One region of the Cupriavidus sp. C1SS-2L genome, then DNA from elsewhere that is predicted to be linked to it. Evidence: predicted binding sites of a transcription regulator. Region 1 holds the regulator's gene; each other region holds the start of a gene.
What was found. The regulator sigma-54, encoded in region 1, starts transcription at its own class of promoters, with help from an activator protein. The targets are predictions, from matches to a motif close to TGGCANGNAANCTGCTTT.
Positions count from the first base shown of each region.

Region 1 (6,168 bases):
GGCCGTGTCGCTGGCCAGGCCCAGCGCATGCGGGCCGATCAGGATGCCGACCGCCAGGTAGCCGAGCATGGGCGGCAGCTGGAGCATGCGGAACGCGACCACGCCGAATACGGCGGCAGCCAGCAGCACCAGGGTCAGTTCCAGCGGAGAATGCATCAGGCGGCTCAGGAAGAACCGTCAGGGCTGGCCGGCTGCGCCCCGGCACGGGCCCTGCCGGCGGAACACGGCAAGCGCGGCGCTTGCCGGGACGGCCCGGGCGTCGCCGCATTCGTTGGTATACTTCGACGCCATGATAGCCAATTTCGATGCGGATCGAGCACTCCGGCTCGCCCAAAGTACCCTCCAGATTGAAGCCGAAGCGGTCGCCGCACTTTCGGGGCGCCTGACCCCGGACTTCTCGCACGCGGTGCAGCTCGTCCTGCAGTGCACGGGACGCGTCGTGGTGTCGGGCATCGGCAAGTCAGGCCATATCGGCCGCAAGGTCGCGGCGACGCTGGCCTCGACCGGCACGCCGGCCTTCTTTGTCCATCCGGCCGAAGCCAGCCACGGCGACCTCGGCATGGTCACGCGCGATGACGTCCTGATCGCATTCTCCAATTCCGGGGAAACCGGCGAGCTGCTGTCGATCATCCCGATCGTCAAGCGCATCGGCGCGCGGCTGATCTCGGTCACCGGCAACCCGGAATCGAACCTGGCCAAGCTCGCAGACGCCCATCTCGATGCCGGCGTGGAAAAGGAAGCCTGCCCGCTGAACCTGGCGCCAACGGCCAGCACCACGGCGGCGCTGGCACTCGGCGACGCGCTCGCGGTCGCGGTGCTCGATGCGCGCGGCTTCGGCGAGGAAGACTTCGCGCGCTCGCACCCGGGCGGCGCGCTCGGCCGCAAGCTGCTGACCCACGTGCGCGATGTGATGCGCAGCGGCAATGCGGTGCCGGAGGTCCGCGAAAACACGCCGCTGGCCCAGGCGCTCATGGAAATCACGCGCAAGGGCATGGCCATGACCGCCGTGGTCGACTCTGACGGCAAGGCCATCGGCGTCTTCACCGACGGCGACCTGCGCCGCCTGCTGGAAACCCCGCGCGACTGGAAGACCGTGCCGATCGGCGATGTGATGCACCACAACCCGCACGTGGTGCACGAAGACCAGTTGGCCGTCGAAGCCGTGCAGGTCATGGAAGCCAACCGCATCAACCAGTTGCTGGTGGTCGACCATGACGGGCGCCTGGTGGGCGCGCTGCACATCCACGACCTGACCCGCGCCAAGGTCATCTGATCCACGGCGCGCACGCAAAGAGACCATGCAGGCCCTCCTGTCCTCCCTCACCGGGATCGTCTTGCGCCTGCTGCCATTGCTGCTGATGGCAGTGGTGGCAGGCAGCACGTTCTGGCTGGTGCAGATCAATTCGCAGCAGGAAGGCACCAAGGCGCCTGTCGTCCGCAAGCACGAGGCCGACTACTACATTGAGCGGTTCTCGGCCACCGAGCTGGCGCAGGACGGCGGCACCAAGGTGCGGTTCACCGGCGACAAGATGGTCCACTTCGACGACGACCAGACCTACGAAGTGACCCGTCCCGCCATGCGCGCCTATCAGCCTAACCGGCCGCCGGTGTCCGCGCGTGCCGACCTCGGCCGCATGAACGCCGAAGGCTCGGTCATCGACCTGTATGGCAATGGCTTCGTCGAACGCCAGCAGGGAGCGGATGCGGCCAAGGACCCGCTGCTGACGGCGGCGTCGAGCTACTTCCAGGTGCTGCTCAACGATGACATCGTCAAGACCGACAAGGCCGTCAAGCTCACGCGCGGCCCGTCGGTCATGACCGCCAACGGCCTGATCTTCAACAACGTTACCCGCGAAGTACAATTGCTGGGTAACGTACGGGGCACCATCATTACCGGTGCACCTGCCCGGACTCCGGGATCCTGACAACAACAGCCGCCCGCGCGCGACGGGGCGGCACCGCGGACCCGAGGTTCGCGCGAATTTCCGCCTTCCTGCGACCCTTTGCCAACATGATTGCCTCCCTGTCGACCTTGTCCCGCCGGCGCGCCGCCCCGGTGCTGCTGGCCGCAGCCGCCGTGCTTGCCGCGCTGGCGCCGCCGGCCGCCCATGCCGAACGCGCGGACCGGGACAAGCCACTGGTACTGGAAGCCGATAACGCCAGCTACGACGACGTCAAGCAGATCTACACGCTGACCGGCAATGTGGTCCTGACCAAGGGCACCATGGTGCTGAAGTCCGACGCCGCCGAGATCCGCACCGACCCCGAGGGCTACCAGTACGCGGTGGCCACGGCCAAGGGCGGCAAGCAGGCGTATATCCGCCAGAAGCGTGACGGCGTCGACGAGTACATGGACGGCTGGGGCGATCGCATCGAGTACGACGGCAAGCAGGAGCTGTCCAAGCTGATCGGCCACGCACGCATGGCGCGCCTGCAAGGTGCCAAGCTCGTCGACGAGATCCGCGGCGCGGTGCTGACCTATGACAGCCGCAATGAGTTCTATACCGCGGCCGGCGGGGGTGACAACACCTCGGCCGGCAACCCGTCTGGACGCGTGCGCGCGGTGCTCTCGCCGCGCCAGGAAGCGAGTGGTGCGGCCGCTGCCGCGCCGCTCGACCTGAAGCCGGCGCCCGCGCCGTCCAGCAAGCCCTGAATCCCGCGCGCGAGCGCACGACCGCCATCATGACCGATACCGCAACACTCGCCCCCACGCCCGCTTCCGCCGCCAACGACGTCCGTGCCGAGAGCAGCACGATGGTCGTGCGCCACCTGAAGAAGCGCTACGGGACGCGTACGGTGGTCAAGGACGTGTCGCTCGACGTGAAAAGCGGCGAGGTCGTGGGCCTGCTGGGTCCGAATGGCGCCGGCAAGACCACGTCGTTCTACATGATCGTCGGCCTGGTGGCGCTCGACGAGGGCGATATCGTGCTCGACGGGCAGCACATCAGCGGCCTGGCCATCCACGAACGCGCGCGCATGGGGCTTTCCTACCTGCCGCAGGAAGCGTCGGTGTTCCGCAAGCTGAATGTCGAAGAGAACATCCGCGCGGTGCTGGAGCTCCAGGTCGTGAACGGCAAGCCGCTGCCAAAGGCCGAGATCGACGCGCGGCTCGATACGCTGCTGGACGACCTGCAGATCGCCCACTTGCGCAACAACCCGGCGCTTTCGCTGTCGGGCGGCGAACGCCGCCGCGTTGAAATTGCGCGCGCGCTGGCATCGTCGCCGCGCTTCATCCTGCTGGACGAACCGTTCGCCGGCGTGGACCCGATCGCGGTCGGCGAAATCCAGCGCATCGTCAGCTTCCTGAAGGCACGCAATATCGGCGTGCTTATCACCGACCACAACGTGCGCGAGACGCTCGGCATCTGCGACCACGCGTACATCATCAGCGAAGGCACCGTGCTCGCGGCGGGCCAGCCTGAAGACATCATCGCGAACGAATCGGTGCGGCGCGTCTACCTGGGCGAGAATTTCCGCATGTGAAGCGGGGGTGGCACGCGGCCACCGGGAAAGAGACGATCAGGCGACACATGCGATAGCAATTTCCGTTCCAACATCGGAAAGATGCGCATAAAATAGGTCGCATGAAACCGTCGCTCCAGCTCCGCCTTTCGCAGCATCTGGCACTCACGCCGCAACTGCAGCAGTCGATCCGACTGCTGCAACTCTCAACGCTGGAACTGCAACAGGAAGTCGAGCAGGCGCTCACGGAGAACCCGCTGCTGGAGCGCGAAAACGACTGGATCGAAAGTCCGCTGCGCGTAGCGGCAGATGGCTCGGTCAACCTGCAAAGTGCCCCGGCTCCCGCTCCTGCCGAACCGCAGGGCAATGGCGAAGCGAATGCCGACAGCGCACGCGGCAGCGATGACGAGAACTACACCGACAGCGGCGGTGACGACTACGGCAGCGACTGGAGCCTCGACGATTTCGCGCGGCGCCCCCAGGGCGAGGACGACGAAAAGACGCCCATGCAGCTGCGCGATGCCGAGCCCACGCTGCGCGAACATCTGATGGAACAGCTCACGCCGCTGAAGATTTCGCTGCGCGACAAGGGGCTGGCGATCTTCCTGATCGAATCGCTCGATGACGACGGCTACCTGAGCACGTCGCTCGACGAGATCTGCTCGGAACTGCCCGAGGAACTCGAATTCGAAGTCGACGAAGTCCAGGCCATGCTCACGCTGCTGCAGAGCTTCGACCCGGCGGGCGTGGGCGCGCGCAATGCAGCCGAATGCCTGAGCCTGCAATTGCGCCGGCTGCAGCACCCGCAGCGCGAACTGGCGCTGTCGATCGTCCAGCATCATCTTGAATTGCTTGCGGTGCGCGACTACACGCGCCTGAAAAAAGCGCTGCAGGTGGACGAAGCGGCGCTAAAAGCCGCGCATGAACTGATCCGTTCGCTCGCGCCGTATCCCGGGCATGCGTACAGCCGGCCTGAAGCGGATTTCGTAGTGCCCGACGTGTTCGTGCGCAAGAGCGGCAGCGGCTGGATTGCACAGCTGAACCCGGATGTGATGCCCCGCCTGCGCATCAACGACATGTACGCGCAGATCCTGCGCGGAGCGAAGGGGGAATCCGGCGCTGCCGGGCTGCAGCAAAAGCTGCAGGAGGCACGTTGGCTGATCAAAAATATTCAGCAAAGGTTCGACACAATCCTGCGAGTTTCACAGGCAATTGTCGAACGTCAGAAGAACTTTTTCACGCACGGCGAAATCGCGATGCGCCCCTTGGTTTTGCGGGAGATTGCCGATACACTGGGATTACACGAGTCAACCATATCCCGGGTGACGACCAATAAATACATGGCAACGCCGATGGGTACTTTCGAACTGAAGTACTTCTTCGGTAGCCACGTGTCCACCGAAACCGGTGGCGCGGCTTCATCAACGGCGATCCGCGCCTTGATCAAGCAACTTATAGGAGCCGAAGACCCGAGGAGTCCTCTTTCCGACAGCCGAATTGCCGAATTGCTGGGTGAACAAGGCTTCGTTGTCGCGCGCCGTACCGTCGCCAAGTATCGCGAAGCCCTGAAGATCCCCGCTGTCAATCTCCGCAAGACTTTGTAGCCGAGTTGCACCGCCTGCCTGGTGCAGCTCTTTCAGAAGGAGAAGCGCTATGAACTTCAAGATCAGTGGACACCACCTGGACATCACGCCTCCGCTGCGTGAGTACGTGGAAACGAAGCTGGAGCGTATCGTCAGGCATTTCGATCAAGTCATTGGCGTTAGCGTGCTACTTTCAGTCGATAACCATAAGGAAAAGGACAGGCGGCAGTACGCGGAAATCAATCTGCACCTTCGGGGCAAGGACATCTTTGTTGAAGCCCATCACGAAGACCTGTATGCGGCCATCGACGCACTTGTCGACAAGCTGGACCGCCAGGTGCTTCGCTACAAGGATCGCGTGCAAGGCCACGACCGCGAAGCGGTCAAGTACCAGATGGCCGAAGCGCAACTACAGCAGCAATGATCATGCCTGCCGGTCGTAAGGCTGGCCGCTGAAAGGGACTGAGAAAAGCAAGCCGCGCCATGTAGCGCGGCTTTTTTGCGTCTGTTGGCGGCCATCCTGTGCAGGTTACTGGCATAGGTGTTCGCAACTGACGCGGCGCGGTGTATGCTCTCTAAGACATAGCCGGTAGCGACTCCTGTGCGCGCGCCCTATCCCGGTGCGGCGGCACGAGCACGGCACAGGGATACACAAGGCCCGACGCTGCGTTGCACAAGTCAGGGGAGACGCTGCTCTATAATGGCCAAACGCCTGGCAAACCATGGTATCGCCATAAAGCGGCCCGCAGCCTTGCACGGCCGAGCAGTCCCATCTGCCTGCTAACTGAAATCCTCGCATCGCCCATGAATCGTTTGGCCAAACTGCTGCCACCCGGCAACATCAACCTCGACGTCAGCGTCACCAGCAAGAAGCGTGTCTTCGAGCAAGCCGGGCTCCTCTTCGAGAACAACCATGGCGTGGCGCGGGCGACCGTGACCGACAACCTGTTTGCGCGCGAGTCGCTCGGTTCGACCGGCCTTGGCGCAGGCGTGGCCATTCCGCATGGGCGCATCAAGGGACTGAAGCAGCCGTTGGCCGCGTTCATGCGGTTGGCCGAGCCGATCCCTTTCGAATCACCCGACGGCAAACCCGTTTCGCTGCTGATCTTCCTGCTGGTGCCGG
Region 1 is NZ_CP172708.1:384,408-390,575, reverse strand. It holds gene ACIGJG_RS01835 (monovalent cation:proton antiporter family protein) at 1-156, opposite strand, end outside; gene ACIGJG_RS01830 (KpsF/GutQ family sugar-phosphate isomerase) at 290-1,273, shown strand; gene lptC (LPS export ABC transporter periplasmic protein LptC) at 1,299-1,925, shown strand; gene lptA (lipopolysaccharide transport periplasmic protein LptA) at 2,012-2,653, shown strand; gene lptB (LPS export ABC transporter ATP-binding protein) at 2,683-3,483, shown strand; gene ACIGJG_RS01810 (RNA polymerase factor sigma-54) at 3,585-5,066, shown strand; gene hpf (ribosome hibernation-promoting factor, HPF/YfiA family) at 5,116-5,469, shown strand; gene ptsN (PTS IIA-like nitrogen regulatory protein PtsN) at 5,850-6,168, shown strand, end outside.

Region 2 (6,168 bases), 1.6 Mb from region 1:
GCTCGCGGGCTGGCCCACGCATTACTCGTGGATCGAGGCCGCCGGGCTCGATTACTTTCGCTCGCGCATCCCGCTCGCGCAGCGCGACGTCGAGCACGGCCTGCGCGTGACGCTGGGCTACTTCCGTACACCGGAGCAACAGCAACGCGCGCTCGATATCCTGCAATTCAAGCTCGACGTGCTGTGGTCGATGCTCGATGCCATCCAGCTAGCCAACCCATGACGACCGATCCGCCAGACCTCGCCCGTCCGGTCCTGCACCGGACTTTCCGCCTGCAGTGGGAAGAGGCCCAGCAGAGCTGGGTGCTGCTCTACCCCGAAGGCATGGTGACCCTCAACGACAGCGCCGCCGCCATCCTGCAGCGCTGCGACGGTTGTCATACGCTGGACATGATGATTGACGACCTGCAGGCCGCATTCAGCGTGCAGGGCATCGCCCCGGAGGTACACGCCTTTGTCAAACATGCGACCGAACGCGGCTGGCTTGTCTGAGCCCCGTGCCGCCGAACGGCCAGGCCCGCCGCTGTGGCTGCTGGCCGAGCTGACCTACCGCTGCCCGCTGCACTGCGCGTTCTGCTCCAACCCGGTGGACTATGCCCGGCACACGGCCCAACTCGGCACCGGGCAATGGTGCGATGTATTCACGCAAGCCCGAGCGCTGGGCGCGGTGCAACTCGGGCTGTCCGGCGGCGAGCCGCTGCTGCGCAAGGACCTGGAAACGCTGGTGCGGCATGCGCATGGGCTCGGCTTCTATACAAACCTCATTACTTCTGGTGTGGGCCTGACCGACGCGAGGCTCGCTGCGCTACGCGAAGCGGGGCTGGACCATATCCAGCTGTCCTTCCAGGACTCCACTCGCGAGCTCAACGACTTCCTCTCCAGTACGCGCACCTTCGACCTGAAGCAGCGCGTGGCAAGGCTGATCAAGGCGCACGATTACCCGATGGTGATGAACTGCGTGCTGCATCGGCATAACCTGCCCCATGTCGGCACCATCATCGAAATGGCGCTGCAGATGGGCGCCGAATATCTGGAGCTCGCCAACACGCAGTACTACGGATGGGCATGGCACAACCGTCTTGCGCTGATGCCGACGCTCGAGCAGTTGCTTGAAGCCGAGGACATCGTCAGCCAATACCGCGCGCGCATCGGCAAGCAGTGCCAGATACTGTTCGTGGTGCCCGACTACTTCGAAGGCAAGCCCAAGAAGTGCATGAATGGCTGGGGGACGACCTTCCTTGGCGTGGCGCCCGACGGCACTGCGCTGCCGTGCCATGCGGCGCGCATGCTGCCGGGCCTGGCATTGCCGAACGTCACGACGCAAGGACTGCGGGAGATCTGGTGCGACAGCGAGGCCTTCCGCCGTTTTCGTGGCACCGCGTGGATGCAGGAGCCCTGCCGCTCATGCGACCATCGCGAGGAGGACCAAGGCGGCTGCCGCTGCCAGGCGCTACTGCTGACTGGCGACGCCGCCGCGACGGATCCGGTGTGCGAGCGCTCTGGCGAGCATGGCAAAGTCAGGGAGATCGTGCTGCAAGGCAGGCTGGCGGCGTCGCAGAGGCACGCCGATGTGCAGCCGATGGTGTTTCGCAGCGATGGCAATTCCTTGCGGCTGAGCAGCGGGAACGAATGACACAAGCGATGTTTTGATGGGCGGGTCCCGACACGACAAACTGCAACGGTCGTGCCGCGGACCACCATACCGCTTACCCGATACTCAGCACCCATTCCGCCAGTTTCCGGGCATCCGCCTCGCCGAGATTCCCGTGCGCCGGCATTGGAACGGGCCCCCACACGCCCTTGCCCCCTTCGCGGATCTTCTTGCCCAGACGATCGGCCGCCTGGCTGTCTCCCTTGTACTTGGCCGCCACCTCGGCAAATCCCGGGCCGATCACCTTCGCTTGCATGCCATGGCAAGCGAAGCACCCATTCTTGTCAGCCACGGCCTGCATATCGGCCGCAGTGCCCGCCAGTGCCGCGCAAGGCAGCAGCGAAGCCACGACCAGCGCCATCCATTCGATCTTCATATCGTATCCCGCTGTTTCGCGTTGCGAGAACGCTGGCATCCGCACAGGGATGCCAGCGTCTCCAGCCATCAACCTGCCTGTCGTTCAGCCCTTGTGCAGCTTGAACACCCACACCGAACCGCCCTGCTCCAGGAAATTCACGCGCTTGGCGACTTCCCCGCCCCACAGCGGCACCGCACCGCCCCAGCCCGACACCACGGCGACATACTGCTCGCCGTTCTCTTCCCACGTGACCGGCGGCGCGACCACGCCACTGCCGGTCTGGAACTTCCACAGCTCCTTGCCGGTCCGGGCGTCGGCGGCCTTGAGGTAGCCTTCCGGCGTGCCCCAGAACACCAGCCCGCCGGCGGTGGTCATCACACCGCCCCACAGCGGCGCGTTGTTCTTGACCTCCCAGACGATCTTGCCGGTCTTGGGGTTGATGGCGCGCAGCGAACCGATGTAGTCCTCGTTCAGTGGATGGATGGTGAATCCGGCACCCAGGAAGGCGGCGCCCTTCTTGTAGCTGACGGGCTCATTCCAGATATCCATGCCCCATTCGTTGGCCGGCACGTAGAACAAGCCCGTCTGCGGGCTGTAGGCCATTGGCTGCTGGTTCTTGCCACCCAGGAAGCCGGGCGCGGCGAACACGGACTTGCCCTTCTTCGGGTCGGCGCCGCTGGCCGGATCGCCCGGGCGACCCTCGTCGTTGAAGGTGGGCCGGCCGGTCTTCAGGTCGATGCCAGTGGCCCACGTGATCTTCTTCACGAACGGGAAGGCATTGACCAGTTTGCCGTTGGTCGCATCGTTGACATAGAAGAAGCCGTTGCGGTCGGCCTTGCCGCCCATGCGCTTGCCGTCCAGGTCGAAGGTCACGAACTCATTGACGCCGTCAAAATCCCAGCCGTCGTTCGGGGTGTTCTGGTAGTGCCAGACGATCTTGCCGGTGGCCGGATCGATGGCCACCGTCGACGCCGAATAGAGGTTGTCCCCCTTGCGGATATGGCTATTCCACGGGCCGGGGTTGCCGGTGCCGAAGTAAGCGAGACCGGTGGCCGGATCATAGGTGCCGCCGAGCCACGTGGCGGCACCGCCGGTCTTCCACGTTTCGCCGGGCCAACTTGCGTTCTCCGTGCCGGTCACGCCGTTCTCGGTCTTGTTGCCGTCCTTGTCGTACTTGTAGCCCATATGGCCTTCCACCACGGGGCGCGACCACACCAGTTGCCCGGTCTTGGCGTCGCGGGCCTCGACGCGGCCGACCACACCGAATTCGCCGCCCGAGATGCCGGTGAGCACCATGCCCTTGACGATCAGCGGCGCCGCCGTATAGGAATAGCCTGCTGCATAGTCCTCCAGCTTCTCCTTCCACACGACCTTGCCGGTCTTCTGGTCCAGTGCCACCAGTTGCGCATCGAGCGTGCCGAAGATCACCAGGTTGTCGTAGAGCGCCGCGCCGCGATTGACCACGTCGCAGCACGGCATGATGCCTTCCGGCAGGCGGTGTTCGTACTTCCACAATTTGCTGCCGGTCTTCAGGTCGAGCGCGTAGATGCGCGAATACGACGCCGTGACGAACATCTTGCCGTCGTGGATCAGCGGCTGCGCTTCCTGCCCGCGCTGCTTCTCGCCGCCGAACGAGAACGACCACGCCGGCACCAGGTTGCCGACGTTTTTGGTATTGATGCGCGTGAGGCCGGAATAGCGCTGCCCTTGCGGTCCCATGCCCCATGACAACACGTCGCCGGGGCTCTTCGCATCGTTCTCGATCATGGCATCGGTCACTGCCGCCTGAGTGGCCAGACTGGCCACGGCGGTCGCGACGGCCATCATTAGTCGTAACGTCCTCATTGTCATCTCCTCATTGTTCTCGGTGTCCGCGGCGCACCACTGCGCCATGCATCCGACACGCAGTCGGCAATTCCCATGCCAATCGAATCGCCGCCAAAACCGGCCGGCTGCGGCCGCAAAGCGCTGTGCGACCGTGTCAGCGCGCAACACTGCGTTGCATCTGCTCCAGAACTGAGCAACCGCCAACGGCCTGGCCGGTCAACCGAAACCATGCTCCACCGCATAGCGATGCATCTCGATGCGGTTGGCCAGTCCCATCTTCTTGCGGATGAGCGTCTGGTAGTTGGCCACGGTCTTGGTACTGAGGCAGAAGCGCGCAGCGACGTCCTCAAGCGCGGTGCCACGCGCGAACTGACGGAACAGGTCGAACTCCCGCGGCGACAACGCAAGGTGCGGCGGCTGCCCACCCGTGTCGAGCAGGCCGGCGATGTCATCGGACAGCACCCGCAGGCCGCCCGCCACCCTGCGTACAGCGTCCACCAGCGCCTCCGGCGCGCTGTTCTTGGTCAGATAGCCAACCGCCCCGGCGCGCATCGCCTGCATCACGATGGCGGCGCTGTCGTGCATGCTGAACACCAGCGTGTGCAGCGCGGGAACGCGTATACGCAGCCGCTGGAGCATCTCCAGGCCGCCGCGGCCGGGCATGGACAGGTCAAGGATCAGCACGTCAGCCCGATTGCGGACCAGCCAGTCGTAGGCAGTATCGGCATCGCCGAACTCCGCCACCACACGCATCCCCTCGTCCAGTTCCAGCAGGCGACGGTAGCCGGTGCGCACCACTGCGTGATCATCGGTGATCACTATGTCGATCGTTTTCATGCTGGCTGGCTCCCCTGGTGAATTTGCGGGACCGGCGGGATTGGCGGGATTGGCGGGATTGGCGGGATCTGCGGGATCTGCGCCGTGTCGTGCGCTGGTGCAGGCAGCGGAAAGGCCGCGCTCAGCCGGCAGCCGCGCGTGTCCCCGGTGCCCTCCGCAGCCCCGATGCATAGCGTGGCGCAATGCGCCCACGCGCGTTCCTGCATGCCCCGCAAGCCGTGGCTGCGCTGCATCGCTGCGGCGATGTCGCCTATGCCCGAGCCATCGTCTTCCACGCACCAGCGGACTTCATTGCCGCGTCGCACAATGCAGATCGACGCGCGGCTGGCGCCGGCATGGCGCATGACATTGGTCAGCGCCTCCTGCGTCATCCGGTAGAGCGTGAGGGTCAGATCCGGATCCAGCACGGCGCCGCCCAGGTCGACATCGCAATCGAGCCCCACCGCCTGGCCTGGCTGTCCGCGCCAGCCCCGGACCAGGTCCTGCAACAACCGCGGCAGGCAGGCGACGCGTCCGTCGGGTTGCCCGCCATGCGGGCGCAGCCGGTGCAACAGGTGGCGGACTTCGTCCTGGATCCGGGCGCAGTGCCCGGCCAGATCGTTGGCCACGATCTGCAGCATCGGCGCATGCGCGCTCTTGCGTACCAGGTAGGTGGCGTCCGCGCGCATGGCAGTCAGCACCTGGCCGAACTCATCGTGCAGCTCGCGCGCCAGCCTGGCGCGCTCGCACTCCTGCGCATCGAGCAGCTTGCGGCTCAGCGCCCGGCGCTCGAGCTGGTGCTGCGCTAGCGCGCCGGCAAGATGATTCAACGCCCGGCGCACCTGATCCAGTTCGCGGATGTGCATGGCGGGCAGGCGCACGCTGTAGTCCTTGCGTTCGTAGTGGCCTATGGCATCGAGGATCTGCTGCAAGGGCGCAAACGCGCGCCGCGCCGTCCACGACAAGCAGCACAGCAACAGCACGCTGTACGCCCCAAGCATGGCCAGGTTGCCAACGACGTCTCCGCGCGCCTCACGCAGTTCGCTGTCCGGGTTCCAGCGCAGCGCCGCATGATAGACGGTGCCATCGCGCGCGCGGATCTCCCATTGGCTTTCTGCGTGCACCAGGTCGCCTTTGGGTGTCGCATCCACCAGCACGCGGCCAGCGGCATCCTCGACGTGCAGCCGCAGATGGCGCATCCGCGCCGACTGATTGATGGCGCGCAGCGCAGCGAGCTGCGCCGCGCGTTCGGCCGGTCCGGCGGCCTGCAGTGCCGACAGCCGCGCAACCAGTTGCGCTGTCGCGGCTGCGCCGCTGCGCTCTTCGCCGATTGCCTGCCGTGCTAGCCACAGGGCTCCCAGCAGCGCACAGCCCAGGCACGCGCAAGCCAGCCACAACGCTCGGCTGGCCAGAAAGCGGGACATCGTCATGGCGGTGCTCCTCCGCAGGATGGGGCGCAGGCAGGGCTCAGGTCAGGAGGTTTTCCCGACGCGGGCGGTATGGAACCTGCTCGCTC
Region 2 is NZ_CP172708.1:1,978,074-1,984,241, forward strand. It holds gene pqqC (pyrroloquinoline-quinone synthase PqqC) at 1-223, shown strand, start outside; gene pqqD (pyrroloquinoline quinone biosynthesis peptide chaperone PqqD) at 220-492, shown strand; gene pqqE (pyrroloquinoline quinone biosynthesis protein PqqE) at 464-1,633, shown strand; gene ACIGJG_RS09215 (c-type cytochrome) at 1,707-2,027, opposite strand; gene ACIGJG_RS09220 (PQQ-dependent methanol/ethanol family dehydrogenase) at 2,112-3,854, opposite strand; gene ACIGJG_RS09225 (response regulator transcription factor) at 4,053-4,673, opposite strand; gene ACIGJG_RS09230 (sensor histidine kinase) at 4,670-6,082, opposite strand.
Region 2: ACIGJG_RS09220 (PQQ-dependent methanol/ethanol family dehydrogenase) is a predicted target of sigma-54. The motif match lies at 3,918-3,935, and genes of this name have one in related genera.

Region 3 (6,168 bases), 1.5 Mb from region 1:
TGAAGTACTTGTTGTAGTGGCTGATGGTGTGGATCTGGGTCTGGCAGTGGCGCAGCTCGTCGACCGACTGCATCTGGCACGCCACGCGCGCGCCGACGCCGCGCAGCGTGCGGCCGGCCATCGCGAAGCCGCGGTGCGCGGCATATTCCAGTGGCGACACGCCGGTCAGGAACAGCTTCAGTGCGTTCACGTAGCGCGCATCGGTGACGTTGAGCTGGCCGTTGTTCTGCTGGAACGCGTCGATGATCGCGTACAGCTTGCGTTCCTTCTCGGACTGGAATTTCCAGTACGCGTCCATGGTCAGGCGGAACGGGTCTTCCCACCCATCCCAGTCATGGATCACGATGCCTTCGAACTTGTCTTGCGGGAATACGGCATCCATCGGCTGATAGGTCGTTTCCCAGCCGAGGTCGCGCGTGAGGATGGCGTACTTTTCCTTGAGCGACAGCTTGGGCCTGGCGGCTTGCCGAGCGGCGGAGGCGATTGCGGTGGCGGTGGTCATGTCCTTGTCTCCTGGTATGTCGGGTTTGATGTCCGGCTCAGTGCCAGGCCAGCACGAACTGGTCTTCGGTCTCGTCGATGTTGCCGGCCAGCGAGATCAGGCCGAGCTGCAGTTCCTGCACGTCCCACGCGCGTCCCATGCGCTCTTCCACGCTGGCGCGGTTGATCTCGAGCCGTCCGGGCGCGTCGATCTTGACCATGGCCGGGTAGCGGTTGACGGTGGCGTGCGGGTTGTCGGCCTCGATGGCGTCGATGACGGGACGCATCTCCTCGTTGGCCTGCAGCGCGATGAATACGATCTGTGCGGTCATGGCGGTCTCCTCGGTGTCAGGCAGCGGCTTTAGCCGGTGTTTCGTCAGTGGCACGGGTCAGACCCAGTCCCGCAAGCCGCTTGGTCAGAGCGGCCACAGACTCGTCCAGCGCAGCTCCAGCATCGCCAGCGAACAGGCGGCGCGCGAGCGGTGCCAGCGCATGCTCGAAGCGGTCGAGCCAGGTGAAGGCATAGCCGGCGATCACGCTGGCGTTCTCGGGCGACTCCTGCGCAGCGGTTTTGACCGTGGCATCGACCCAGCGCGCCGTCTCGGCGTACCAGGCGTTCATGAAGTCGGTGACCAGCGAGAACGCCGGGCTTTCGGCGGACAGGCGTGCATCGAGGCGCTGGTAGATCAGTGGGTACAGCAGCCCGTCCATCACCAGGTTCTGCGCAACGTGCAGTTCGAACCAGTCATCGCGCACCAGCAGGTCCTCGATCGCATGGCGCAGAGGCTGCCAGGCCAGGTCTTCCAGCCATGCCGCCTTGGCCGCGTCGACGGCGGCCTTGTCGCCCACCAGCAGGCCGATGCGGGTCAGGTACTGCGCGATGCCGAGGCGATCCATCGTCTGGAACATCGCCGCTTCGGTGATGGCGGAGCCAAAGCCATACGCGGTGATGGCGGCGTTGTTCATGTTGGCCGCCCATTCGACATGGCGCAGCGGCACCACGCCGCTCGTCAGCACCTCGCGCAGCGGCTCGGGCAGCGATGCCAGCAGGCCGCGCTTCTCCACGAACTCCAGGTTCTTTTCCATCGTTTCCTGCTGGCGTGCGCGGGCGTTGACGTAGCTGCCGTAGTAGAACTGGCGCGGGTCCTTCAGCGCGTACCAGTCCTGCATGACCACCTGCGTGCGGCGCGCGTCGTACAGCTCGTACTGTGGCTGCCACAGCGGGCGGTAGTGGAAGCTGGTTTCCGGCTGCAGGTCGTACATTGCCTCCTGGTAGCGCGTGGCCGGCTTGTCTGCGCCGAGGCGGCGCGCCAGGTTGGCGAAGGTCTGGCGGATCGGGCTGACGCTGTCCGTGCGGATATCGATTTGCATGATGTGGGCTCTCCTGTCTCCCTGGTGGATGTCGTGCCGCCGCGGCTTCAGGCCACGGTCTCGCACCATTTGTCGCGTTCGCGTTCCAGCGCACGGCCGAGCTGATGCGACACCGTGATGGCGCACTGCGCCGCGCAGAACGCGGTGAACTGGTCAGGGCGCATGACCAGCTCCACATACAGCGCGGGGTCTCCGAGCGAGAACTCGAACTCGACCCATTGCTGGCCGTGCGAGGTCACCCGGACGTAGGGCTGCGACCGGCGGGAAGCTGACGAGGCGGAATGGACGATGGGCGTGGTCATGTCTCGCTCCTTTTGCGCTGCACACCGGCTGGCGTGCGCTGTTTTTGGTGAGGAGACATATAGCGAAGGCCGTGCCACGGGACACGAGCCCATATGCCACAAGGGCTGGCGGGAGGTCGCGCGCGGTTGGCGCGCCGAGGTCGCTTGACGATTTGATGAGATGAAAAAGCCGGTTTTCACCAAATGATCAAATCCGTCGCTATTGCGGTGCAACACGCGAATCTGGCATCGCGGCAGCGTTTGCGTAGGCCCCGAACGCGCGTGTTAGGCTACGGAAAACCGAGGCCAGGACGCTCCCCTCCGGATCGATTCGCGCCCGCAGGCATTCTGGAGATGAGATGACCGCGCCCCCCAAGCAGCCGCCGTTCGACCTGGCTTCGCTGCTGACGATCGACCCCAAGGCCGCACAGATCCGGCTGGGCGATTCCCGCATGGTGCTGATGCACACGGAGGCCCTGAGCTACTTGCGCAAGGAAATCCTCGACACGCTTGGCCTGGAGCGCGGCAAGGGCCTGCTGATCCGCATGGGCTACGCGCAAGGCATGCGCGATGCCGAGATGGTCAAGCGCGAGCGCAAGGAAGAACTCGAGCATTCGCCGAACGACGCCTTCCTGCTGGGCCCGCAGCTCCACATGCTCGAAGGTGTGACGCGGGTCGACCCCGTGCGCCTGGAGATCAACCGCGACACCGGCCACTTCTACGGCGAATTCCTCTGGCAGGATTCATGGGAAGGCGAAGCGCCCTTCAACGAGTCGCTGAGCCGGGAGGAAGGCGGCTGCTGGGTGCAGCTCGGCTATGCGTCCGGCTACAGCAGCACGTTCATGGACCGCCTCGTCATCTACAAGGAAACCGAATGCCAGCGGCGGCTCGACGCACTGTGCCGCATCGTCGGCAAGCCGGCCGAGGAGTGGAACGATCCCGACTACCTGAAGTACTTCGAGCCCGATTCCGTCATCAGCGATCTGCTCACCCTGCAGCAGGAAGTCAGCACGCTGCGCGAAACGCTGTGCGGCGCCAACCAGGGCAACCTGATCGGCCAGTCCCCTGCTTTCCGCGAAGCGTTTGGTCTGCTGTCCGCCGCTGCCGACAGCCACATCACCGTGCTGCTGACCGGCGAAACCGGCGCCGGCAAGGAGATGTTCGCGCGCTGGCTGCATGACCACGGCCCGCGCAGCGAGCAACCGTTCATCGCCGTGAACTGCGCGGCGATCCCGCACGAGCTGATCGAGTCCGAGCTGTTCGGCGTGGAGAAAGGCGCGTACACCGGCGCGCAGCAGTCGCGCCCCGGCCGCTTCGAGCGCGCGCACGGCGGCACGCTGTTCCTCGACGAGATCGGCGACCTGCCGCTCTCGGCGCAGGTCAAGCTGCTGCGGGTGCTGCAGAATGCAGAGGTCGAGCGGCTGGGCGGTGTCGAGACACGCAAGATCGATGTGCGGCTGATTGCAGCCACCAACGTCAACCTGGCGCAGGCGATCCGGCAGGGGCAGTTCCGCGCGGACCTGTTCTACCGTATCAGCACGTATCCTGTCGCCATCCCTGCCCTGCGCGAGCGCCGCGACGATATTCCGGAGCTCGCGCAAGCCTTCATCCAGCGCTTCAACGCGCGCTACCAGAAGCAGGTACGCGGACTGAGCCAGCGGGCGCGTGATGCGCTGATGCAGTACCAGTGGCCCGGCAATATCCGCGAACTCGAAAACATGATCGAGCGCGGCGTGCTGCTGGCGCCCGCTGCCGGCCTGATCGATACGTCCCACTTGTTCGCGAGCCAGCAGGCCGCTGTCGAGGCGCCCGAAGATGCCGATGCGCTGATCCAGAAATTGCTGGATCAGCAGGTGTCGTTGCCGCAGATCGAGGCGCGGCTGATGCAGCTTGCGATCGACACGACGCGCGGCAACCTGTCGTCGGCGGCGCGTATGCTGGGCATCACGCGGCCGCAGCTCGCGTATCGGCTGAAGAAGTAGTGGCGGAGCTGTTTGCCTATTCGTAATCGAACGTGAACGTCGCTGCGCTGGTCACCGTACCGGCCGTCACAGGCAAGCCGTTGTTCAGCCTGGTGTAGCGAACCGCATAGCTGTACGAGGCCGGAACGTTGGCCTGGATATTGCCCAGCGCAGTGCGACCCTGCAGCGCCACGGGCTGATCGCTGCCTCCGGTCACGATCTGGAAGCCAACACCAGCGGCGGTGCCCTGCGCACCGGCTTCCGACGCCCCGAGCACGCCCGCCTGCGCCGCCTGTATCGGTGTGCCGGGCGCCGCGTCGAAGGTGACGCCGATGATGGCTGGTGTGTCGCACGTCACCCCTATGGAGAATGGCACCGACCCCGCTGTCGCCCCCGGCGAGCGCAGATCGGCCGCGCGAACAGGCTGGAGCGTCACGGTCGACGGGTAGTTCACGTTGCAAGTGATGGGCCGTGGCACGGCATTGCCGCTGAAGCCGATATAGTTGTTCCCGCTCCCGCCAAGCGCACCCGCGGTCGAGCCCTGGTAGACCCCGAAGCCAAACCGGGTTTGTGACGGGTCCAACGTGCCACCGGTGACGGGGCCGGTCTTGACGAACTCGATCGAGACTGAAACCGCGTACGTCATGTCCGCGTTCAGGGTACCGAGCCCTTCCCCTGTCGTGTTGCACCAGACGCCCGCAGCATGAGCGATGGGCTGCCCCGCGGCATTGCGCATGCGAATGCCGATACCCGGCACGCCTGTCGAGTAAACACCGTCCGAGCCTTCGGTGCCCGAGCCGTAGTAGCAGGCCACGATCTGCGCACCAGGCACCACGTGCGATGGCACGTTGTCGCACGTTCCGCTGAAGGTGTAGTTGCGCACGGTTCCCGGTATGGTGCTGCCCACCGGCAGCGTGGTCACCACGGCCATATCGTTCATGGCCTGCAGGTACGGCATGGCGGGCGTTGCGGTGCAGGCCGCATGGGCTGCCTGCGATACCAGCAGCAGCATCGCGGCGAGCAGGCTGCGGAGCGCCGCCTGTGCTCCCGCGCTGACGTCGGGCACGGCCATCATTGCGCTCCTTGTGCATCCGGATGATTGCGCTTCATGGACACCGTAGCCGAAGCGTGGTCGCCGCATACACCGTCGGCGCGGGGTAATGCGCGTCCCGGATTGCCCGTAGACGCCGGCAGTGCATAGCGGAAGGCGCAAGTGTCCGCCTGCAGCGGTCCCCATTTTGCTGTCAGCACACCGGCGTCCCGTGTCAGCCCGCGCGCCAGGAGTTGCCCGTCCTGGCCGACGGTTCCCGCAAGGTTCCCGTCGGCATCGAATACCTCGGCGGCGAACGGCAACGGCGTGCCGTCACTCATGCGCACGCGCAGGATCGCCGCCCGGCCACCTTTGCCGGTATCGAACCGTACACGGACCACGGCCCCCGACGTTGGCGCCACCTGCTGCAGCGTCGAACGCAGCTCCACATCGAGCGGAAGGCCCTTGGGGTCGATCTCGACGGGATTGCGCGAGAACGGCATCAGGTTTGGCACGATCGCATGGCCCCACGGATCGAGCCGCAGTCCATTGGCATTGGCCACGCGCGCGCCGGTAGCGTCCGCAGCCTCCACGATGGCGACGGTATCGCCGAGCGCCGACGAGAACGTCACCCCGCCGGCATAAGCGACGATGCCGCCGGAGATGCCGGCGCCGTACTGGCTGTAGTGGTTGCCGTGGCTCGCGTTGGCGGTCAGCGTCGCAATTGGCGAGACATAGCCCGCATTGCCGGCGACGCTGCTGGTGACGGTGCCACCGCCACTGCTGTGGCTCGCGTTGAGTCCATACGTGAATTTGCTGTCCGCGCCGAGCGTGCCGGTCAGGGATTCCTGAACGCCCATGACACCGGAGGAGTCCTTCTGCAGACTCGTCATCGCATACGGGGCGTGCGGTGTCCTGCCCAACGGTATGCCGACCGTGAGCATGACGCGGTTCTCCCACCTGGCGGTGCCCAGGTTAATCTGCCGTGCTGCCGAGATGACGTAGCTGACACGCTTGTAGCTGTTGTTGTACCCGGCCTGGTACT
Region 3 is NZ_CP172708.1:1,864,916-1,871,083, reverse strand. It holds gene ACIGJG_RS08775 (aromatic/alkene/methane monooxygenase hydroxylase/oxygenase subunit alpha) at 1-502, opposite strand, end outside; gene ACIGJG_RS08770 (MmoB/DmpM family protein) at 540-812, opposite strand; gene ACIGJG_RS08765 (aromatic/alkene monooxygenase hydroxylase subunit beta) at 829-1,851, opposite strand; gene ACIGJG_RS08760 (phenol hydroxylase subunit) at 1,899-2,153, opposite strand; gene ACIGJG_RS08755 (sigma-54-dependent Fis family transcriptional regulator) at 2,492-4,114, shown strand; gene ACIGJG_RS08750 (fimbrial protein) at 4,131-5,168, opposite strand; gene ACIGJG_RS08745 (fimbria/pilus outer membrane usher protein) at 5,165-6,168, opposite strand, start outside.
Region 3: ACIGJG_RS08760 (phenol hydroxylase subunit) is a predicted target of sigma-54. The motif match lies at 2,213-2,230, and genes of this name have one in related genera.